Regions from separate parts of the Pseudomonas sp. TH37 genome, predicted to be linked through region 1. Evidence: predicted binding sites of a transcription regulator. Region 1 holds the regulator's gene; each other region holds the start of a gene.
The links. Region 1 encodes FliA, which starts transcription of late flagellar genes. Its sites were predicted from a motif close to CTAAAGTTTNNNNNNNNNNNGCCGNTAA; they were not measured.
Positions count from the first base shown of each region.

Region 1 (8,036 bases):
TGAGCTGGCGAGCCAGGTCGCGAACCAGACGCGGGAAGCGCCCGAAGACTTTCTTGATCGGCTGCATCCGGGTCTTCATGACCGCGGTTTGCAGGTCGGCCGTGACCACGTCGAGGTTCGACACGGCCTTGGACATGGCTTCGTCGCCACTGTTGAGACCCAGACGGACCAGGCGGTTACGCACCAGTACCAACTCGCCGACCATGTTCATGATTTCGTCGAGACGCGCGGTATCGACCCGCACGGTGGTCTCGGCTTCGCTGGCCGGTTTTTCTGGTGGTGGCGCAGACGGGGCACGAGCAGGCGCCGGTGCGGCAGCGGCAGCAGGCTTGGGCGCTTGGGCTTTTGGTTCAGGCGCTTTGGCAACAGGTGCCGGCGCCGCAGCCTTGACGACTGGGGTTGCTACGACGGAAGCAGCAGAACCGGTGCCCACTTCAGTGAACTTGCCCTTGCCATGCAATTCGTCGAGCAGCGATTCGAACTCATGATCCGAGATCAGATCGCTGCCGGCCGCTTTAGCAGTTGGCGCAGCCGGGGCCGGGGCCGAAGCAATCGCCGACTCCAGCGCATCGACGGCAAAGTTGCCTTTGCCGTGCAGCTGATCGAGCAGTGCTTCGAACTCGTCGTCGGTAATGTCGGAGCTGTCGCCTGCCGCTTTCGGGGCTGCCGGTGCGGTAGGCGCTGCGACCACTGCATCGGCGGCGAACTGGCCTTTGCCGTGCAATTGATCGAGCAACGACTCGAACTCGGCATCGGTGATTTCGTCGCTGGTCGCCGCATCGGCGGCAGGCGGAGCAACCACAGGCGCCTCGGCCTGAGCCTTGACGGCATTCAGCGAGTCCAGCAGTTGTTCGAATTCGTTATCGGTGATGTCACCTGACTCGCTTTCGGCGGCGGGTGCTTGCATCACTTCAGCGACAGGTGCCGCTTCATCGGCAGTTTGCGGCTCGGCCAGGCGGGCCAGAGCAGCCAGCAATTCAGGTGTGGCAGCCGTGATCGGGCTGCGTTCGCGGACTTCGCTGAACATGCTGTTCACCGCGTCCAATGCTTCGAGAACCACGTCCATCAGTTCCGAGTCGACGCGTCGTTCACCCTTGCGCAGGATGTCGAACACGTTCTCGGCGATGTGACAGCACTCCACCAGCTCGTTGAGCTGGAGGAAGCCGGCGCCCCCTTTTACAGTGTGAAAACCGCGAAAAATTGCATTGAGCAAATCCGCATCATCCGGTCGGCTTTCAAGCTCGACCAGCTGTTCGGACAGTTGCTCTAGAATCTCGCCGGCCTCAACCAGGAAATCCTGAAGGATCTCTTCATCGGCGCCGAAGCTCATTAAGGGGGTGCTCCTGAGGTCTAAAAACCTAAAAAACCTAAAATGCTAAAACTCTAAAATCCTAGGCTGGATAACAAATCGTCCACATCGTCCTGACCGGACACAACGTCTTCTCTTTTATCGGCATGAATCTGCGGACCTTCACCCTGAGAGAGATGTTTTTGTGGATCTTTTTCAGCCAGCATCGCATCACGGTCATGTTCGATACCCGCAAAGCGGTCTACCTGGCTGGCCATGAGCACGAGCTTGAGCAGATTGCTTTCAACTTCGGTGACCAACTGGGTCACGCGTTTGATCACCTGACCGGTGAGGTCCTGGTAATCCTGGGCCAGCAGAATGTCGTTGAGGTTGCTCGACACGACGCGGTTGTCTTCAGTGCTGCGTGTCAGGAAACTGTCGACGCGCCGGGCCAGTTCGCGGAACTCTTCAGCCCCGACTTCGCGACGCATGAACCGCCCCCAATCCGTGCTCAGCGCCTGAGCTTCGTCGCTCAGGCTGTTGATCAGCGGCGTGGCGTTTTCCACCAGGTCCATGGTGCGGTTGGCTGCGGCCTCGGTCAGCTTGACCACATAACCCAGGCGCTCGGTGGCATCCGTGATCTGAGACACTTCCTCGGCTTGCGGCATGTGCGGGTCAATCTGAAAGTTGACGATCGCGCTATGCAGCTCGCGGGTGAGCTTGCCCACTTCCTGGTACAGGCCGCGGTCACGGGTCTGGTTGAGCTCATGGATCAGTTGCACAGCGTCGCCGAACCTGCCTTTTTCAAGGCTCTCGACCAGTTCGACCGCGTGTTTTTTCAGGGTCGATTCAAAATCGCCCTGTGAAGATTCGTTATGCTCCATAGCTCCCCCGTGACGGACTGGCTTTGCACATCAACCGATGCGTTCGAAGATCTTTTCAATCTTGTCTTTCAACGCCTGAGCTGTGAATGGCTTGACCACATAGCCGTTCACACCCGCCTGAGCGGCTTCGATGATTTGCTCGCGCTTGGCTTCGGCCGTGACCATCAACACCGGCAGGTGTTTGAGTTTTTCATCGGCACGCACGTGGCGCAGCAGATCAATACCGGTCATGCCGGGCATGTTCCAGTCCGTTACCAGAAAGTCGATGCTCCCGCTGTTGAGGACCGGAATCGCGGTAATACCGTCATCCGCCTCGACCGTGTTGGTGAACCCAAGGTCACGCAACAGGTTTTTTATGATCCGCCGCATCGTTGAGAAGTCATCAACGATGAGGATTTTCATATTCTTGTCCAATTCGACCTCCAAGCAGTCTTAAAACGCGCGCAGCACCTGAACGCGCCGTTCAATCAATTCGGCGTAACACTCAACAGTTGTATGGATTACAACGGGCCGTGGCTGACGCAGCAAAATGCCGTACCAACCTCGTTCGCAGTGTCCCCACACTGCCTGTCAGCGCGCTCGCCACTCCCCCAAACGCCCCCGCAAACGGGCCGCGCACTGGCTGTGTAACTGGCTGACCCGCGATTCGCTGACCCCCAGGACCTCACCGATTTCCTTGAGATTCAACTCTTCGTCGTAGTACAGCGCCAACACCAGTCGCTCACGCTCCGGCAAATTGGCAATCGCGTCCGCCAGCGCCGCCTGGAAGCGTTCATCTTCCAGATCGCGTGACGGCTCGAGATGAGCACTGGCGCCATCCTCATGCAGCCCTTCGTGTTCGCCGTCCTGCAACAGATCGTCGAAACTGAATAACCGGCTACCGAGGGTGTCGTTCAAAATCCCGTAATAATCGTCGAGACTCAATTGGAGTTCGGCCGCAACCTCATGATCTTTAGCGTCACGGCCGGTTTTAGCTTCAATCGAGCGAATCGCGTCGCTGACCATGCGGGTATTGCGGTGAACCGAACGTGGCGCCCAGTCCCCCTTGCGCACTTCATCGAGCATCGCGCCGCGGATTCGAATGCCCGCGTACGTCTCGAAACTCGCGCCTTTGCTGGCGTCGTATTTGGTTGATACTTCAAGCAGGCCGATCATCCCGGCCTGGATCAGGTCTTCGACCTGGACACTGGCCGGCAAACGCGCCAGCAAGTGGTAGGCAATGCGTTTGACCAGTGGCGCGTAACGCTCGATCAGCTCGTACTGCGCGTCACGTGCCGACTTCTTGTAGAGGTTGTAGCCACTGGCTGTCATAGGACGGGTCCTGCCGTTTGTTGCACGAGGCGCTCGACGAAAAACTCCAGGTGCCCGCGCGGGTTGGCCGGCAGTGGCCAGGTATCGACCTTCTGCGCAATGGCCTTGAACGCCAGGGCGCACTTGGAACGCGGGAAGGCTTCGTAGACGGCACGCTGCTTCTGCACGGCCTTGCGCACGCTTTCGTCGTAAGGCACCGCACCGACGTATTGCAAGGCGACGTCGAGGAAACGATCCGTGACCTTGGTCAATTTGGCGAACAGGTTGCGGCCTTCCTGCGGGCTCTGCGCCATGTTGGCCAGGACGCGGAAACGATTCATGCCGTAGTCGCGGTTAAGCAGTTTGATCAGCGCGTAGGCGTCAGTGATCGAAGTCGGCTCGTCGCACACCACCAGCAAGACCTCTTGTGCTGCGCGGACGAAACTGACCACCGAGTCACCAATGCCCGCGGCGGTGTCGATCACCAATACGTCGAGATTGTCGCCGATGTCGCTGAAGGCCTGGATCAGGCCGGCATGCTGGGCCGGGCTCAGATGAACCATGCTCTGGGTGCCGGATGCGGCCGGAACGATGCGAATGCCGCCGGGCCCTTGCAACAGCACGTCGCGCAGCTCACAGCGGCCTTCGATCACGTCGGCCAGGGTACGTTTGGGTGTCAGCCCCAGCAGGACGTCGACGTTCGCCAGCCCCAGATCGGCATCCAGCAGCATGACGCGCCGGCCGAGCTCAGCTAGAGCCAGGGACAAGTTCACTGACACGTTAGTCTTCCCGACGCCACCTTTGCCGCCGGTCACCGCGATCACCTGTACGGGATGCATGCTGCCCATGTTATTTCTTTACCTTGTCTTGCATAGACGGAGGCCACATTACTGGCTGCGCGTTCAGCGACTGAACAATGCATGGCAGACCATCGATGTAGGTACAAAAAATGTTCATTAATACCTCAGCCAACCTGCTTGGTCGGGCTGTGGTAAATATCAGCGAACATATCAGCCATGGCTTCTTCGCTGGGTTCTTCCTGCATTTGCACGCTAACGGCGCGGCTGACCAACTGATGACGACGCGGCAGATGTAAATCATCCGGAATCCGCGGGCCATCAGTCAGATAAGCCACCGGCAATTCATGACTGATGGCCAGGCTCAACACCTCACCCAAGCTTGCCGTTTCATCCAGTTTAGTCAGGATGCAGCCGGCAAGGCCGCAACGTTTGTAACTGTGGTAAGCGGCGGTTAGAACCTGTTTCTGGCTGGTGGTTGCCAAGACCAGATAATTTTTTGATTTGATGCCCCGTCCGGCGAGGCTTTCGAGCTGCATGCGCAGTGCCGGATCGCTGGCCTGCAGGCCTGCGGTATCGATCAGCACCACGCGTTTACGCAGCAAAGGCTCCAGCGCCTGCACCAGCGATTGGCCCGGGTCGACATGAGTCACTGACACATTGAGGATGCGGCCCAGGGTCTTGAGCTGTTCCTGAGCACCGATGCGATAGCTGTCCATGCTCACCAGCGCGATATTCTGCGCGCCGTACTTGAGCACGTAACGGGCTGCGAGCTTGGCCAGTGTGGTGGTCTTGCCCATGCCGGCCGGGCCGACCATGGCAATCACACCGCCCTCTTCCAGTGGCTCGACTTCCGGAGTGGCAATCATCCGCGCCAGGTGCGCGAGCAACATGCGCCAGGCCTGACGTGGTTCTTCAATGTCGGTAATCAGTGCCAGCAGATCGCGCGACAACGGGCCGGACAGGCCGATGCGTTGCAAGCGACGCCAGAGGTTGGCCTGGGCCGGACGACTGCCTTGCAACTGATTCCAGGCCAGCGAGCCAAGTTGCACTTCCATCAGTTCACGCAGGCTGTTGAGCTCGAAACGCATCGAGTCGAACGCACGCGGGTCGACGCCGGCCGCTGCGACAGGAGCGGGTGCCGAGCGCCGAGGCTCTGCCAGTGTTGGCTCGATCAACGGCTCGGCGGCGGTCAACGGCAGGCCGGCGAACAATTGGCGATTGGTGGTCTTGTCGCTCTCGCCATCGCCACGCAGGCTCAGTTCGGCCTGGGCGGTGACGATCCGCGACTGGGTCTTGCGCAACTCATCCTCGAGTTCCATGTTCGGAACACGCGGGGCCAGCGCCGACAATTTGTAATCCAGGGCAGCCGTCAGCTCGACACCGCCAGCGATCCGGCGGTTGCCAATGATGGCGGCATCGGCGCCCAGCTCATCACGAACCAGTTTCATGGCCTGACGCATATCGGCGGCGAAAAAACGCTTAACTTGCATAAACCACTACCTCAGCCGTTGGGCCCTACTGTCGCAACGATGGTCACTTGCTTGTTGTCAGGGATTTCCTGGTAAGCCAACACATGCAAACCCGGGACTGCCAGTCGGCCGAATCGCGAGAGCATCGCGCGAACCGGACCGGCCACCAGCAGAATCACCGGTTGACCTTGCATTTCCTGACGCTGCGCCGCTTCGATCAACGAGCGTTGCAGTTTCTCTGCCATGCTTGGCTCCAGCAGAACACCCTCTTCCGAGCCTTGTCCTGCCTTCTGAAGACTATTGAGCAATATTTGTTCCAACCTTGGCTCCAAGGTGATCACAGGCAGCTCCGACTCAGTGCCTACAATGCTTTGCACGATTGCGCGGGATACGCCGACGCGCACCGCGGCCACCAAAGCGGCAGTATCTTGACTCTTGGCGGCATTGTTCGCGATGGCTTCGGCGATGCTGCGAATGTCCCGTACCGGCACCTGTTCGGACAGCAATGCCTGCAAGACTTTGAGCAGCTGCGACAGCGAAACTACCCCCGGCACCAGCTCCTCGGCCAGTTTCGGTGAGCTTTTGGCCAGCAATTGCATGAGTTGCTGGACTTCTTCGTGGCCAATCAGCTCGCTGGAGTGCTTGTACAAAATCTGGTTCAAGTGGGTTGCCACTACCGTACTGGCATCGACCACGGTGTAGCCGAGGGATTGCGCCTGGGCACGCTGGCTGATTTCGATCCAGACCGCCTCCAGACCAAAAGCCGGATCTTTGGCGGTAATGCCGTTGAGCGTGCCGTAGACCTGCCCCGGGTTGATCGCCAGCTCGCGGTCCGGGTAAATCTCGGCCTCGGCCAGGATCACGCCCATCAGGGTCAGACGGTAGGCGCTAGGCGCCAGGTCGAGGTTGTCACGGATGTGCACAGTCGGCATCAGGAAGCCCAGGTCCTGGGAGAGCTTTTTACGCACACCCTTGATCCGCGCCAGCAACTGACCACCCTGGTTGCGATCCACCAGCGGAATCAGGCGGTAACCGACTTCCAGGCCGATCATGTCGATCGGCGTCACGTCATCCCAGCCAAGCTCCTTGGTTTCCTGGGCGCGGGCCGGCGATGGCAGCAGTTCCTGCTGGCGCTTGACCTCTTGCAGGGCCTGAACCTTGACCGTGTTCTGCTTCTTCCAGAACAGGTAAGCGCCGCCAGCCGCCAGGGCTGCCATGCTCAGAAAGGAAAAATGCGGCATGCCCGGCACCAGGCCCATCACCGCCATCAAGCCAGCGGCCACCGCCAAGGCTTTCGGCGAGGCGAACATCTGACGATTGATCTGCTTGCCCATGTCTTCCGAGCCGGAAGCACGGGTCACCATGATCGCAGCGGCGGTCGACAACAGCAGCGATGGCAATTGCGCCACCAAACCGTCACCGATGGTCAACAAGGCGTACACCCGACCGGCATCGCCAAAGGTCATGCCGTGCTGGAAGATACCGACCGCCATGCCGCCGATCAGGTTAATGAACAGAATCAGCAGGCCGGCGATGGCGTCACCGCGCACGAACTTGCTGGCACCGTCCATCGAGCCGTAGAACTCGGCTTCCTGGGCCACTTCCATCCGGCGCAGTTTCGCCTGGTTCTGATCGATCAGGCCGGCGTTCAAGTCGGCGTCGATCGCCATCTGTTTGCCGGGCATCGCATCGAGGGTGAAACGCGCGCTCACCTCGGAAATCCGCCCTGCGCCCTTGGTTACCACGACGAAGTTGATGATCATCAAAATCGCGAAGACCACTATACCCACCACGTAGTTACCGCCGATCACCACTTCACCGAAGGCCTGGATCACCTTACCGGCGGCGGCATGGCCATCCTGACCGTGAAGCATCACCACCCGCGTCGAGGCCACGTTCAGCGCCAGTCGCAGCAACGTCGCCACCAGCAGAATGGTCGGGAACACCGCAAAATCCAGCGGTCGCAAGGCGTACACGCAGACCAGCAACACGACGATGGACAAGGCAATGTTGAACGTGAAAAACACGTCCAGCAGGAACGGCGGCACCGGCAACATCATCATGGCCAGCATGACCAGCAACAACAGCGGCACACCCAGATTGCCCCGACTGAGGTCGGCAACGTTTGTGCGTGCAGTGTTGATTAACTGAGAGCGATCCACCGGTTTTCCCCGTTCCTTTAAAGCAAACTTTTGACGCCTGAAGCAGGCGCAGGGCGGCTATTGCAAGAAGCCTTCCAACTTTTGCCGGGGCTTGAAATAGAGGTCTGTTTCGGGGATTTGTATTGCTAGGACCTGAGCGCCAT
Region 1 is NZ_JAEKFD010000001.1:385,530-393,565, forward strand. Features, by position in the region: gene JFU11_RS01840 (chemotaxis protein CheA) at 1-1,330, opposite strand, end outside; gene JFU11_RS01845 (protein phosphatase CheZ) at 1,384-2,172, opposite strand; gene JFU11_RS01850 (chemotaxis response regulator CheY) at 2,203-2,574, opposite strand; gene fliA (RNA polymerase sigma factor FliA) at 2,743-3,483, opposite strand; gene fleN (flagellar synthesis regulator FleN) at 3,480-4,310, opposite strand; gene flhF (flagellar biosynthesis protein FlhF) at 4,427-5,752, opposite strand; gene flhA (flagellar biosynthesis protein FlhA) at 5,764-7,893, opposite strand.

Region 2 (8,036 bases), on a different contig from region 1:
TTGATGCACGCTGCGGTTGATTTCTTCGGCGACGGCGGTTTGCTCTTCGGCGGCGCTGGCGATCTGGGCGTTCATCGAGTTGATGGTGCCGATCAATTGGGCCATGGCGTCCAGAGAGGCCCCCGCCTCGTTGGCCTGGGCCGACGTGCCGTCGCCGGCCTCGCTGGAGCGGCGCATGGCCTCGACTGCCGATTGGGTGCCGGCCTGCAAGCGGTCGATCATGCTCTGGATTTCCTGGGTGCTGATTTGCGTGCGACTGGCCAATGCACGCACTTCGTCGGCGACCACCGCAAAACCACGCCCGGCCTCACCGGCGCGGGCCGCTTCGATGGCGGCGTTGAGCGCCAGAAGGTTGGTCTGCTCGGCAATCGAACGGATCACCCCGAGTACGCTGACAATCGACGATACATCTTTCTGCAGGCTGTCGAGAGACACGCCGCTGCTGCGAATGTCGTTCACCAGCGCATGAATCTTCACGATGCTGCCGGCTACCACGCGCTTGGCGGCCTGGCCTTCTTCGTCGGTCTGCTGGGCAGCGACCGCTGCGTTTTGCGCGCTTTTTGCCACTTCCTGAGCCGCCGCCGACATTTCGTTGATCGCCGTGGCCACCTGATCGGTTTCGTGACGCTGGCGCTCCATGGCCTGATCCGAACGCTGGGCCTGATCGGAGACCTGATTCACCAGCCCGGTCAGTTGCGAGGTCATTTCAGTGATCTGCCGCACCAAACCGTGGATCTTGTCGACGAAACGGTTGAACGAGCCGGCCAGTTCGCCGAGTTCATCCTGGCTGGTGATGGACAGGCGCCGAGTCAGGTCACCCTCGCCCGCCGCGATGTCGTCGAGGTTGGCTTTCATCAGGTTCAGCGGACGCAGAATGGTGTTGGCCAGCAGCATCCCGGCAGCAGCGATCACCAGCAGCACCACCACGGCAATCCCGACAATGCTCAGCACCACGCCTTGCATGCGTTCCTGGACCTTGGCCTCAACCACCGCCACCTGAGCTTCGATGCCGTCGAGGTTGACCGAGGTGCCGACCGCCATGTCCCACTTCGGCAGGTATTCGGTGTAGCCGAGTTTGGGCACCAGCACTTGGGTGTTACCGGGCAGCGGTGAGCTGTATTGCAGGTAGTGGGTACCGTCCTTGGCGACTTTCACCAGGTCGCGGTTGACGTAGACACCGTTCGGGTCGCGATTGTCCTTGAAGCTCTGGCCCACGCCTTCCGGGCTGTTGGCCTTGAACAGGCGCACGGTGTTGGAGTCGTAGCCGAAGAAGTAGCCGTCCTTGCCGTAGGTGATGCTCGACAGCAACTTGATCACCTGCGCCCGCGCCGCATCATCACCGGGGGCGGCTGCGTCGTAGAGCGGCTTGATCGTGGTCATGGCCACGGCGACGTAACTTTGCAGGGTCGCCTTGGCATCGCTGAGCAGGCGCTGACGGGTTTCGTCGACTTCCTTGCGGGCCTGCTCCTGCAGAATGAACAACGTGGTCAGGCTGATGACCAGCGCAAAGAGCAGCACCGGGAGGACGGCAAGGGACAGGACTTTAGCCTTCAGGCTCATGCGCATGACGTTCACTCTTTTGATTTTGTTGGCGTGGTTAAAGGCTATAACGGCAGGCCAATTCAAAAGTTGAACGCGGTCATTGTGGGAGCGTGGCTTGCCCGCGATTCAGGCGCCGCGGTTTATCAGGCACACCGCGTAATCGTTCATCGCGGGCAAGCCACGCTCCCACAAGGTAAATGTGGTTACAACACCATCGCCGCCACCCAGCCAAACGCCAGCAATGGCAGGTTGTAGTGCAGGAAAGTCGGGACCACGGTGTCCCAGATGTGGTGATGCTGGCCGTCGATGTTCAGACCGGAGGTCGGGCCCAGGGTCGAATCCGACGCGGGTGACCCGGCATCGCCCAATGCGCCGGCAGTGCCGACGATGCACACGATGGCGATCGGGCTGAAGCCCAGTTGCACGCACAGCGGCACGAAAATCGCCGCCAGAATCGGTACGGTGGAAAACGACGAGCCGATGCCCATGGTCACCAACAATCCGACCAGCAACATCAACAGTGCACCAATGCCTTTGCTGTGGTTGATCCACGACGCCGAGGACTCCACCAGCGTCTGCACATGACCGGTGGCTTTCATCACTTCGGCAAACCCGGACGCGGCAATCATGATGAAGCCGATCATCGCCATCATCTTCATACCTTCGGTGAACAGGTCATCGGTGTCGCGCCATTTGACGATCCCCGACACCGAAAAGATCAGGAAGCCCACCAGCGCCCCGATAATCATCGAGTCCAGCAGCAACTGAACAATGAACGCGGCGGCAATGGCCAGACCGGCGATCATCAGGCTCATTGGGTTGTACTGCACCGCGACCTGTTCGACTTTCTCGATTTTCTCGAGGTCGTAAACGCGCTTCTTGCGGTAGCTGATGAACGCTGCCGCGAGGCCAAACACCATGCCCAGCGCCGGAATACCCATGGCATGGGTGACGTTGATACCGCTGATGTCCACGCCACTACGGGCGACGTTGGCCAGCAGGATTTCATTGAGGAAGATGTTGCCGAAACCCACGGGCAGGAACATGTACGGCGTGATCAAGCCGAAGGTGATGACACAGGCAATCAATCGACGGTCCAGTTGCAGTTTGGTCAGCACATATAACAGTGGCGGCACCAGCAACGGGATAAAGGCGATATGAATCGGCAAAATGTTCTGGGAGGCGATGGCCACCACCCACAGCAGGCCGATCAGCAGCCATTTGACATTTCCGCCACCGTTGGCGTGCTGGCGATCGACCATGGCCAGGGCTCTGTCGGCCAGCGCATGGGCCAGGCCGGACTTGGCGATGGCCACCGCGAACGCGCCGAGCAAGGCATAGGACAACGCAACCGTCGCCCCGCCACCGAGGCCGCTGTTGAAGGCTTTCAGGGTCGCGTCGATGCCCAGGCCACCGGTCAAGCCACCGACCAGTGCGCCCACAATCAGCGCGATCACCACATGCACGCGGGACAGGCTGAGTATCAGCATGATGCCGACCGCGGCAATTACTGCATTCATTGTTGTTACCTCAAAAGCAGCGCGGTGAGGCAATCACCGCCAAACGGAATGAGTCCGGCCGGCAGTCTGTATGAGCGCCGCCAGCGGATGGAGAAAAGGGTTTTATTAGAGGGCGCGCACTGTGCCGGACCGATGCTGGCTTGTCAAAGCCAACGCCAACCCCGTAGGAGCTGCCGAAGGCTGCGATCTTTTGATTTTCAACGACCTCGATGACGCCAGAAGATCAAAAGATCGCAGCCTTCGGCAGCTCCTACAGGGTATGAATCAGTGCCATAAGGGTGTGAGTCGATATTCGGCCCAACGACATAAAGAAAGCCGAATCACAGCCGCTACAGTGCAAAGTCTCAGATATTTATCGAATAAAAGGACGTTTCCATGTCGCTCAGACAACTTTCCATTCAATGGAAAATCACCCTGCTGGCCGGGCTGTGCCTGGCGGGCATCGTGACCCTGCTGGTAGGGCTTTCGCTGTATCGCATGGAGCACAGCTCCGCGCTAGTAAAAGCCTCAAGCATGGAGATGCTGACCGAAGCCGCCCAGGCGCGCATCGAGTCCCAGGGGGAAGTCCAGGCGCTGGGCATTCGTCAGCAATTCATGGACGCCTATCAATATGGCCATGGCTTCTCGCGGCAGGTGCTGTTTTTGCGCGATCAGGCGGAGAAGCGCTTTCTCGATGCCTTCGACCTGCGTGAAGACCTGACCCGACAGGTCAAGTCGGCCCTGCAAGCCAACCCGGAACTGCTCGGCCTGTCGCTGGTGTTCGAAGCCAATGCGCTGGACAACAAGGACGAGCTGTTCGCCGGCCAGGCGGAGTTGGGCAGTAACGACAAGGGCCGTTTCGCCCTGTACTGGTCGCAACCTGTGCCTGGCAAGGTGGCCTCCATGGCCCTGCCGGAAAGCGACATGGCCGACACCAGCACCGGCCCCAGCGGCGAGCCGGCCAACGCCTGGTTCACTTGCCCGCGCACCACGCTCAAGCCTTGCGTGATCGAACCCTACTTCTATGTGATCGACGGCCAGAACGTGCTGATGACCAGCATCGTGTTCCCGCTGATGGTCAACGGCAAAGTCATCGCCTCGCTGTCGGTGGACATCAACCTCAACAGCCTGCAAGCGATCAGTCAGAGCGCCAGCAAAAAACTCTATGACGGCCAGACCAGCGTCAGCATCATCAGCCCGGTCGGCTTGCTGGCCGGCTACAGCCGGGACGCCAGCAAACTCAGCCAACGCCTGGACGCCGTGGACACAACCGACGGTGCCGAACTGCTCCGCCGCCTGACCACCAGCAGCAAGACCGAAAGCCTGCACAGTAATCAGCAATTGAAAGTGCTGTCGCCGTTCCAGCCGATCCCCGGCGGCAAATCCTGGGGCGTGCTGCTCGACGTGCCGGAGAAGGTCCTGGTCGGCCCCGCCGAAGCGCTGAAAAAACAACTCGACGACAGCAACACCGCCGGTACGCTGATTGAACTGTGCCTGGGTGTGCTGGCGGCGCTCGTCGGTTTGCTGTTGGTATGGCTGATGGCGCGTAGCGTGACCCGACCGATCCTCGGCGTGGCCCGCATGCTGGAAGACATTGCCAGCGGCGAAGGCGACCTGACCCGGCGCCTGGCCTACGACAAGCCGGATGAACTGGGCCAGTTGGCCGGTTGGTTCAACCGTTTCCTCGACAAGCTGCAACCGATCATCGCCCAAGTGAAACGCTCGGTGCAGGACGCCCGCAGCACGGCGGATCAGTCGTCCGCCATCGCCACCCAGACCAGCGCCGGCATGGAGCAGCAATACCGTCAGGTCGATCAGGTCGCCACCGCGTCCCACGAAATGAGCGCCACCGCCCAGGACGTCGCCCGCAGCGCCGCGCAGGCGGCACAAGCGGCGCGCGATGCCGATCAGGCGACCCGTCAGGGTTTGACCGTGATCGGCCGCACCACCGCCAGCATCGACCACCTCGCCACCGACATGAGCGCGGCCATGGTGCAGGTCGAAGGCCTGGCAGCGAACAGCGAGAAAATCGGTTCGGTGCTGGAAGTGATTCGCGCCATCGCCGAACAGACCAACCTCTTGGCACTGAATGCCGCCATCGAAGCCGCCCGCGCCGGTGAAGCCGGACGCGGTTTTGCTGTGGTGGCCGATGAAGTGCGCAACCTGGCGCGGCGGACTCAGGAGTCCGTGGAGGAAACCCGTCTGGTGATCGAGCAGTTGCAGAGCGGTACTCAAGAGGTAGTGAGCTCGATGAACAATAGCCATCGCCAGGCTCAGGGCAGTGTCGAACAGGTCGGTCAGGCGGTGACGGCGTTGCGGCAGATTGGTGATGCGGTGACGGTGATCAGCGATATGAACCTGCAGATTGCCAGTGCGGCTGAAGAGCAAAGCGCGGTGGCTGAAGAGATCAATAACAACGTGGCGACCATTCGGGATGTGACCGAATCGCTATCGGGGCAGGCCAATGAATCGGCGCGGGTGAGTCAGTCACTTAACAGTTTGGCGAATCAGCAACAGAGCTTGATGGATCAGTTTCGCGTGTAACGCAGATTCCGCGTCCACCGAGGATCCAAATGTGGGAGCGAGCCTGCTCGCGAAGTCGTTGTGTCAGGTGACATCGATGTTGACTGTACTGCCGCTATCGCGAGCAGGCTCGCTCCCACAGGGGTTAGTGATTGTCCGAAAAATTTGCAGGCAACACAGATCCATGTGGGAGCGGGCTTGCCCGCGATGAGGCCATAACATCCAACATCTATGTTGACTGTTACATCGCCATCGCGGGCAAGCCCGCTCCCACAGGTTAAGCAGCGTTCTTTGGATCGAGGTCAGCGTTTGGGCAACTCGATCATCACCTTCAACCCGCCCCACTCGCTTTCCTGCAACTTCAACGCCCCGCCCCACGTGTCGACGATGTCGCGCACGATGCCCAACCCCAACCCATGCCCATCCGTCTGTTCATCAAGCCGGGTACCGCGGCTGAACACCTGAGTGCGCTGGTCTTCGGGAATTCCCGGCCCATCGTCTTCCACACTCAACTCAAACCTTTCTGCCGTTTCGACCACGCTCAACCGCACCTCGGCATCTGCCCATTTGCAGGCGTTGTCCAGCAGGTTGCCGAGCAACTCCAGTAGATCTTCGCGATCCCACGGCAGTTGCAAACCGGCCGGCGCGCGGTAGCTCAGCTCGAGGTGTTCGCCGTGGATCATGTTCAACGTGGCCAGCAATCCCGGCAGTTCCGCATCGCAATCAAACAGCGCCCCCGGCAGTGCATCGCCGGACAGCCGGGCGCGGTTGAGTTCGCGATTGAGCCGTTGCTGAACCTGTTCCAGCTGCGCCTGCATGACTTTGCGCAGCTGCGGGTGAGCATCGAGTTTTTCGCTGGAAGCCAGGCTCAACAACACCGCCAGCGGGGTTTTCAAGGCATGCCCAAGATTGCCCAGCGCGTTGCGCGAGCGCTTGAGGCTGTCTTCGGTGTGGGCCAGCAAATGGTTGATCTGCGCCACCAGCGGTTCCAGCTCCAGCGGCACTTCTTCATCGAGTTGCGAGCGCTGGCCCTGCTGCAACTGGGCGATTTGCTCGCGGGCTTTTTCCAGAGGACGCAAGGCGCGGCGCACGGTGATCCGTTGCAACAGCAAAATCAACAACAGCCCCGCCAACCCCAACCCGAGGCCGACCTGTTGCATGCGCCGGAAGCTCTCGCGCACCGGGGTGTAGTCCTGGGCGACGCTGATGGAAATCGCCTGGCCCAACCGACGGTAGTCCGAACGCAATACCAGCAGCTGCTGCCCTTCCGGCCCCAATTGCAGATTGCTATGCAGGCCAGGGTGTCCAAGCTGCGGCAGCTCCTGATCCCATAACGAGCGGGAACGCCAATGGCTGTCGGCGAAATCGATACGAAAGTAATGCCCGGAGAACGGTCGCTGATAGGCCGGCGCCAAGTGTCGCTCATCCAGTTGCAATCCCTGCGGCCCACGCACCAGCGCCACCAGCAGGTTTTCGCTGTCGTTGCGCAGCCCGGCTTCGAGGTAGCGCTGCAACCCCATTTCGAACAGCCAAAGGCTGGTTTGCGCCAGTACCAGGCCGACGATCACCATCACGCTGATCAGGCCCAGGCTCAAGCGGCGCTGAATCGACCTCACTGGGCTTGCCCGCCGAACAGGTAACCCTGACCGCGACGGGTTTCGATCACGCTACGGCCGAGCTTGCGTCGCAGGTGATTGACGTGAACTTCCAGCACGTTGGAATCGCGCTCGGTTTCACCGTCGTAGAGATGTTCGGCGAGGTGGCTTTTGGAAAGGATCTGTTCGGGGTGCAGCATGAAGTAGCGCAGCAAGCGAAACTCGGCGGCGGTGAGCTGGATGTCGGCACCGTCGCGGGTCACGCACTGACGACCTTCATCCAGATGCAAACCGGCGGCCTTGAGCGTCGGCTGATTGGCGTGGCCGTGGGAACGGCGTAACAGTGCCTGGACTCGCAAGTGCAGCTCTTCGGGGTGAAACGGTTTGGTCAGGTAATCGTCGGCGCCGGCCTTGAGGCCTTCGATCCGCTCGGCCCAGGAACCGCGCGCCGTGAGGATCAGCACTGGCGTGGCCAAGCCCCCGGCCCGCCATTGCGCCAGCACGTCGAGCCCCGGCAAACCCGGCAGGCCGAGGTCGAGGATGATCAGGTCATAGGGCTCGCTGCTGCCCTGGTACACCGCATCGCGGCCGTCGGCCAGCCAGTCCACGGCGTAACCCTGCCGGTTGAGGCCGGCCATCAATTCGTCGGCCAGCGGCACGTGGTCTTCCACCAAGAGCAAACGCATCGGTCAATCTTCCTTGTCTTTCAGTAAATGGCCGGTGGTGGCGTCGAGGTCCAGCTCGCGTACCACGCCTTCGGTTGTCAGCAGCTCGACCTCGTAAATGTAGACGTCGTGCTTTTCCTCAAGCTCGGCTTCCAGCAGCTTGGCCCCGGGATAGAGGTCCAGCGCTTGCTGCAAGAGCTGCTCCAGCGGCA
Region 2 is NZ_JAEKFD010000013.1:61,462-69,497, forward strand. Features, by position in the region: gene JFU11_RS25665 (methyl-accepting chemotaxis protein) at 1-1,566, opposite strand, end outside; gene JFU11_RS25670 (Na+/H+ antiporter NhaC family protein) at 1,746-3,062, opposite strand; gene JFU11_RS25675 (methyl-accepting chemotaxis protein) at 3,438-5,585, shown strand; gene JFU11_RS25680 (sensor histidine kinase) at 5,867-7,180, opposite strand; gene JFU11_RS25685 (response regulator transcription factor) at 7,177-7,845, opposite strand; gene JFU11_RS25690 (PepSY domain-containing protein) at 7,849-8,036, opposite strand, start outside.
Region 2: the regulator FliA is predicted to act here: its motif matches at 1,607-1,634, upstream of JFU11_RS25665 (methyl-accepting chemotaxis protein).

Region 3 (8,036 bases), 240 kb from region 1:
ACGTACTCGGCATCGACCCGTTTCAGGACGTTGGCACGGGTTTCGTTGTACTGGGCCTCGGCAGGCGTGATGCGACGCTTGGTCATTGGTCGATTCCTTGGAAATTCGAAAAGTCGTGGGCGTGGAAATAGTCTTTGAAACCGGCGCCGACGTCAGGGCAAGCGCTGTCGACGTTGATCGCGCCGCGCTTGTGCTTGAGGTCGTCGAGGTGCATCAGGCGGAAGTCCACGCTGAAGCGGGTTTGTTCGGTGTGATTGGCGACCGTGCCGTGCAGATGCGAGCCGGAGAAGATCAGCATCTCGCCGGTATTGCCGGCGATGCGCACTTCAGACGCGGTGTTGATCGCCTCCAGCGGCACCGGGTGCACGCGGACTTCCTCTTTGAGGTTATCCTTGGCCTTGTGCCGCTGGTTGTTGATCCAGTCGTTGAGGCTCCATTCGCTGGAGGTGTTCTTCACCGGTACGTCGAAGTAACCGGCGTTGATCATCATGGTCTGGTCGGGGCGAATGGTATGCACCGGCATCCAGGTGTTGATCTGGCAATCGACGCTGCCGTACCACGTGTCGCGATGAGGCTTGTAGGCGTAGCTGACACCAGCGTGCAGGTAGTCATAGTTCGGCACCACGCGAATACGCGGCACGTCGAAAATGTACTCGCGCGGGTCGACACCGATCTCGTCGATAAACGACAGGATCAGGTCCTTGGCGCGCTGGCTGTTGGTGAACTGGCCTTTGAGGCGCGTCACCAGTACCACGAATTCTTCCACCGGCATCAGCGTGTGCAGCGCCTGGTGATTGGTCTCGCCGTCGAAGGCGGCGGTGATGCTTTCCTGGGCGAACGCACACAGCTCTTTGGCGGCGCGCAGCTGAGTGTTCAGGAAGATGTCGCCGGCGTAGATGGCTTCTTTAAAGTCAGCTTTGTGCTGAAGCTGATTGATATACAGATTCACGATTCCACTCCTGAATGCATCGAGTCTCTTATGAGTCGGCCACACGTTAGCAAACTGAAGTGCAATCCGGCGGGTGGTGGATCAATAAAGGCGCAATCCCCTGTATTTGCGACGAAATGCTTTCGCCGGGCAAAAAAAATCCCGACTCGGAAACAAATCGGGACTGGCCCCTGTAGGAGCTGTCGAGGTTAGAACAACTTGGTGAACAACCAGTACAAACTGCCCGATAACAGAATCGCCGCCGGCAAGGTCAGCACCCAGGCCATCAGCAGATTTCGGATGGTCTTCATCTGCAAGCCGCCACCGTTGGCGACCATGGTCCCGGCCACGCCGGAAGACAATACGTGGGTGGTCGACACCGGCAGGCCGAACATGTCGGCAGCGCCGATGGTCAACATCGCCACGGTTTCCGCCGAGGCGCCCTGGGCGTAGGTCAGGTGCGTCTTGCCGATTTTTTCGCCGACCGTCACCACAATGCGTTTCCAGCCAACCATGGTGCCCAACCCCAGGGCGATGGCCACCGCGATCTTCACCCACAGCGGAATGAACCGCGTGGCGTTGTCGATCTGTTGCTTGAACAATTGCAGCTTGCCGGTGGTGTCGGCGTCGAAGTTGCCGACCTTGTTCTTGTCCATCAGGCGAATGGTTTCGCTGGTCAGGTACATGTCGTTACGCACGTTGCCCATCGCTTCGGCCGGGACTTTCGACAGCGAGCCATACCCCTTCACTTCGTTACCGATGTGGCCCGCCAGTGCGGCGAGGGCGGGGATCAATTGCGGCGTGGCTTCCTTGCTGCGCATGTAATCGGTCAGCACCGGGCGTGGATCGGCGGGCGCCGGCAGCGGCGAGTTTTTCATCAGTGCTTGCTGGGTGACTTCCGCCACGGCAGCGAACTGCAGGGCCTGATCCGCCGGCATGGTCCGGTTCAGCGCATACGCCATTGGCAGGGTACCGACCAGAATCAGCATGATCAGGCCCATGCCTTTCTGGCCGTCGTTGGAACCGTGGGCGAAGGACACACCGGTGCAGGTCAGAATCAACATGCCGCGAATCCACCACGGTGGCGGAGTGTTGCCCTTAGGTGCCTTGTACAGCGCGCGATTTTTGACGAAGGCGCGCAACGCCAGCAGCAACAGCGCGGCAAAGGCGAAGCCGATCAGCGGCGACAGCAGCAACGCGTAACCGACCTTGGTCGCCTGGGCCCAGTCCACGCCACTGGTGCCGTCGCGGCCATGCATCAGGGCGTTGGCCACGCCGACACCGATGATCGAGCCGATCAGGGTGTGCGACGAAGACGCCGGCAAACCCAACCACCAGGTGCCGAGGTTCCACAGGATCGCGGCGATCAACAGCGCGAAGATCATCGCGAAACCGGCGGAGGAACCGACTTGCAGAATCAGCTCCACCGGCAGCAGGGCGATGATGCCGAACGCCACCGCGCCGCTTGAAAGTAACACCCCCAGAAAGTTGAAGAACCCGGACCAGGCTACGGCGAAATTCGGCGGCAAGGAGTTGGTGTAAATCACCGTCGCCACAGCGTTGGCGGTGTCGTGAAAACCGTTGACGAACTCAAAGCCCAAGGCAATCAGCAGCGCGACGCCCAATAGCAGAAACGGCGTCCAGGTGGTGACCACCGTGCCGAGTTCGCTCATGTCGTGCATCAGGCTGTAAGCGGTGAATAACAGCCCGCTGCCCAGCACCGCAAAGAACATCACGATGGTGAGCAGGCCGGGTTTTTTATCGAGCTGCGGCTTGGCGCTGCTGGCGGGAGCCTGGGCAGCGCTGGTGAAGGAAGGCGTAGCCATGCCGGATAATCCTGAGCAGAGAAGGAGTATCGGTCATGATCGTTGCTAAATATTACAGAGAGGCTGCGCTGGGTCAGTGTTTGGTTTTTTTGTGGGGCAGGCAAACATCTGTGGCGAGGGGGCCGAAGTATTCAATAATCCTGGCGCTTGCGAAACGCCCAGCGTCCGGCAATCAGGGTAAACGTCGCGACCAGCGCCACCAGAATCCAGAACCCCTCCGGATCGCCGGAAAGCGGCACGCCGCCGACGTTCATGCCGAAGAAACCGGCGATGATGTTAATCGGCAGCGCCAGCACCGTGACCACGGTCAGGGTGAACAGCGTGCGGTTGCTCTGTTCGTTGAGGTTGGCGGCGATTTCTTCCTGCAACAGCTTGATCCGTTCACCGAGGGCCGTGAGGTCGTTGATGATCAGCGCAAACTCCTCGGTGGACTTGCGCAGCTCCTTGACGTCTTCCTTCTGCAACCATTGCGGCGGGCGATTGAGCAGGCGTAGCAACGACCCGGGCTCCAGCGCCAGCAACCGCTGCAGGCGCACCAGCACCCGGCGGTTGGCGCCCAGCTCAGCCCGGTTGGTCGACAGGCGCGAAGACAGCAACTCATCCTCGATCTGATCGACGCTGAGGCTGGTCTTGCGCACGATCTGCGTCAGCACTTCGCCCTGATCGCGCAGCAAATGCACCAGCAATTCCAGCGGTGAGCGAAAGCATTCACCGGCCTTCACTGAAGAGCGCAGCTTGTCCACCGAGTGCAGCGGTTGCAGGCGTGCGCTGATGATCAGCCGACTGCGGGCGCAGACCCACAGCGTCGAGACATCCGAAGAGACCATGCTGCTGAGGTTGAACACCACGTCGTTGACCACCGCCAGCAACGCTGAATCGACATGCTCGATGCGCGTCGAGCGAGAACCTTCGTGCAGCGCCTCGAAAAATTCATCAGGCAATGCCAGATGGCTTTTCATCCAGCGCTCGCACGCGGCATGGGCCAGGTTCAGGTGCAGCCAGAGGAATTCATCACTGTCGTCTGGTTGTTGCAGGCAGTGCAGCGCCTTGGCCGAATCGATCTCTCGGCCACGCTCGCCGGGGCGAAAACTGAAACCGTAAAGCAGGCCGAACAGATCGGAATCTCGATGGCGTTGGTCAATGCTGTGATTCATGAGGTCTCGCTGTGAGGAGGCGCCTGTCGCAGGTTTCACAGGTTCACTTGAGCCCCATCATCGCAACGTATGTTGAAGGTTTTGTGACAATTTGGTGGCGCCGAAAATCCGCCTCCATGCCGATGGTCGGAAGCGCTCAAGAAAAGCTCTGGCACGCCGATGAGACAGATGTTGATCTTTCGATTCCAGTCGTTAATCAGCGTTGCTGACAGGGATGTCCGGACACCTTGCACGCCTATAAGTCGTGCTTCATCCCTGCCATGAGATATCCCTCGATGTTTTTGCAAAAGTCCCTCAGAGCACAAATTCTCGCCCTGTTGAGTGGCAGCCTGTTGGCGATGTTGCTGATCGCTTTGGCCTGCTTTCACTTTCTGTCCAATGGCGTTCAGAACTACGCGAACCTGATCGAAGGCCCGCTGCACACTTCACAACTGATCGATGAAGCCAACCTGCAATTCAAGGTGCAGGTTCAGGAATGGAAAAACGTCCTGCTGCGCGGCAAGCAACCTGCGGACCTTGATAAATACTGGAAGCAATTCGAGGACGGCCAGCGCAATGTGCAGGGCATCCTCGGTGAACTGGCCGGGCAGAAGGGCATCGAGCCGCAACTCAAGGCTCGCATCGAACGCCTGCGTGAAGAGCATCGTGTATTAGGTGCGGCCTATCAGAAGGGCCGGGATGCCTACGTGGCGGCCGGTGCTGATCCCGCGGCCGGCGACAACGCGGTCAAAGGCGTGGACCGTGCCGCCAGCGAACAGATGAATGAACTGGTCAGCGAACTGCGCAAGCAGAGCATCGAGCAATCGAAGCTGATCAGTGCCAGCGCCGATCAGACGGTGTGGTTGGGGCTTATAGTGATGCTGGTGTCGGGTCTGCTGATTGGCCTGTTGAGTCTGTGGCTGGTCAACCGCAACCTGGTGGAGCCGATCCGTAAACTGATCGATTACGTGGCACAACTCAGCCAGGGCCGCTTCGCCGAGCGCGTGGCCAGTACCCGTCAGGATGAGTTGGGCAACCTGGCCAAGGCCGCCAACACCCTGCGCGATTTCCTCGCCGAAACCTTCAGCCGCTTGCAGCGCAGCGCGTCGGACCTGGACAGCGCCAGCGGCGAGTTGAATTCCATCGCCAGCGTCATGACCAGTGGCACCAACGAGCAGTTCAACCGCACCGATCAGGTGGCCACGGCGATGAACGAAATGTCCGCCACCGCGCAAGAAGTCGCGCGTCACGCAGCCGACGCGGCACGTGCGGCCGATGACGCCGACCAGTCCGCCCAGCAGGGCGAAAAAGTCATGCAGGGGACTATTCACACCATCACCCAAATGCGCGGCGAAATCGCCAACACCGCCACGGTCATCCGTCGTCTGGAAGTCGACAGCGGGCGCATCGGTAAAGTGCTGGAAGTGATTCGCGGCATCGCCGAACAGACCAACCTGCTGGCGCTCAACGCCGCAATCGAAGCGGCCCGTGCCGGTGAAGCCGGGCGCGGCTTTGCGGTGGTCGCCGATGAAGTACGCAGCCTGGCCCAGCGCACGGCAGCGTCGATCATCGAGATCAATCAGATCATTCAAACCGTGCAAACCGGCGCAGTGGACGCGGCCCAGGCTATCGAAAGCGGTCAGTCGCGCAGCGAAGAAAGCGTCGAGCAAGTGACCCAGGCCGGCGCCATGCTCGAGCGCATCACCCATGCCGTGGAGGCCATTCGCGACATGAACCGCCAGATCGCCACCGCCGCTGAAGAGCAGACTTCAGTGGCCGAAGACATCTCGCGCAACCTCACCGAAATCACCAGCATCGCCAGTACTAACCTGGATAACGTGCAGCGCACCGAAGCGGCCAGCCACAATCTGCATGGCTTGTCGGGGCAGTTGAATGAAGTGACGGCGCGGTTGAGCGCCTAGTGAAATGGGCTGTGTATCGGTTCGGTTACCGAATCGGTACACAGTCGCTCTCAAGTTTATGCCGTGCCCGTCGATGACGGATTTACCCAAACTCCACATTGGATAAATCCCATGGTCAGCATCAGCTCCGTTTCGATCAATCAGACCCTGTCGACCTCTTCAAGCAAAGTCGCGATCAACGACAGCACCGAAGACACCTCAGTCGCAGCGACGACTGAGGCGTTCAGCGATACCACCAAGGTTGCCGCTGGCGGTGCACCCGCGTCGAGCGACAGCAGTTCCAGCAGCAGCGAATCCGATACGGTGAAACAACTGCGCAAGCAGCTCGCCGAGCTGCAAAAGCAATTGCAGGAACAACAGCAACAACTGCAAGCGGCCCAGGCCAAGCAAGACAGCGCCGAAGCGAAAGCTGCGAACGTTGCGGCGGCTCAGTCGCAGGTTGCGGCTACTTCGGCTTCGTTGCAGACGGTGACGGCGGCGTTGTTGCAGGCATTGCAGGATGAGGGTGGCAGTACGTCGGGTTCGGTGGTCAGCACCACCGCTTAAGTCCGTGAGGGCAAGCTGAAGGTAAACGTCGTGCCCTGTTGCTCGGTCGATACCACCTCCAGTTTCCCGCCATGGGACTGCGCAATCTGACTGGCAATGTACAACCCCAACCCGAGGCCGGCCTGCGGTGTTGCGCTGGCTGGTTTCGAGTAGGGCTGGAACAGATGCGGCAGCGCATCTTCGGCAATCAGCCCCTGATTATTGACACCCAACACAAAGTGTCCTTCCTTGACCTGCGCACTGACCTCGATCGGGCCGTTGGGATCTCCGTGGACAACGGCGTTCGCCACCAGATTGGATAGCAATTGCGCGACTCGTTCGCGATCGCAATGGATGTTGCTCAGGTCGCCAATCGACGACTGAATGACGCGTTTAGGGTGAATGCTCTGGATCTCGGAAATCACATGCCGCAACGCATCCGCCAGATCCGGGCACGGCTCAATATTCACCGGAATACCTCGACCCAGTGAACCTCGCGCGAAGTCCAGCACATCGTCCACCAGTTTGCTCGCACGCCGAGCGCTGGTGAGGATGTGCCGGGCCCGTTGTTCATTCGCCGGGTCAGAGACTTTGCGCAGGAGCATTTCGGCGCCGGCGCTGATGGCGAACAAGGGGTTGCGCAGGTCATGGCCGAGCACGGCGATGAACTGTTCGCGCAGTTCGGCGGTTTGGCGTTCCTTGATCAGCGCCGTTTCGGTCCGTTGCAGGTTTTCTTCGGCTTCGATCTGCAGCGCGAGCATCCGGGCGAACGATTCCATGGTGCTCTGGATCGTGCTGGATTTGAGCGGCGCCGGATTGGGATCAAGGGCGCAAATGGTGCCGAAAAAGCGCCCGTCAGTGCGCAATATCGGGACGGCAATGTAGCTTTCGAGTTGATAGGTCTGAGGCGTGTGGTGATCGCGATAGAGCGGATCTTCACTGGCCTTGTCGATCACCACCGAGTGGCGGCCCTGGCGGATTTCGTTGCACAGGGTGGAGACCAGGTCCAGTTCATCGCCCACCTGCAAACCGAAATCCAGTCGATCGAGCACTGCGCAGGCAGTCCAGGCCTCTTCGGTAACACGGGCCACCGCTGCGAACCGCAAGCCGGTCAACTCGCTGATCACCTGAAGAATCGCCGGTACCGCGCTGATCCGGCTGATTGTGGCGATGTCTGCTGCCGCTGTTTGCCCCATATCCTTGGTTCTCTACTTCAACATGCCAAATGGTTTTGAGGGATTCTAGCGGGCTTGCGCGAATTGTCGCGGCTTCGTTCGTCGCTTCAGCGAACTGCTGACGCCGAACGCAAAAAAGCCGCACAACCCGTAAGTCGTGCGGCTTTTGTGCTGTTGAATCACGTGTCTTGTTTGTTGCTCAGAACCTTGCCGGTAGTGGCATCGAAGTCCACGTCCCACTCGGTGCCGTCAGCCATACGCAGTTCAACTTCATATTCGTAGCCGTTGAAGTGGTTATCCAGGTCGGTGTCGGTAATCGTGGCACCCGGGTGCAACTTCAAGGCAGCCTGGTTCAGTTCTTCCAGTGGTTTGATCTTGCCGCTCTTGACCAGCTCAGGGATCTGGTCGACGCGAACGTCAGCCTGGGCCAGGCCAGCGGTGAGGGTCAGGGCAGCAGCAGTGAACAGGGCAGTTAAGGTTTTCATGAAGTTCTTTCCTTGGATGAGCTGTTTAAGTGGGATCAGGTT
Region 3 is NZ_JAEKFD010000001.1:622,601-630,636, reverse strand. Features, by position in the region: gene JFU11_RS02955 (TylF/MycF/NovP-related O-methyltransferase) at 1-86, opposite strand, end outside; gene JFU11_RS02950 (hypothetical protein) at 83-949, opposite strand; gene JFU11_RS02945 (inorganic phosphate transporter) at 1,138-2,754, opposite strand; gene JFU11_RS02940 (transporter) at 2,886-3,908, opposite strand; gene JFU11_RS02935 (methyl-accepting chemotaxis protein) at 4,184-5,809, shown strand; gene JFU11_RS02930 (hypothetical protein) at 5,921-6,355, shown strand; gene JFU11_RS02925 (GAF domain-containing sensor histidine kinase) at 6,352-7,530, opposite strand; gene JFU11_RS02920 (PepSY domain-containing protein) at 7,689-7,994, opposite strand.
Region 3: the regulator FliA is predicted to act here: its motif matches at 4,044-4,071, upstream of JFU11_RS02935 (methyl-accepting chemotaxis protein).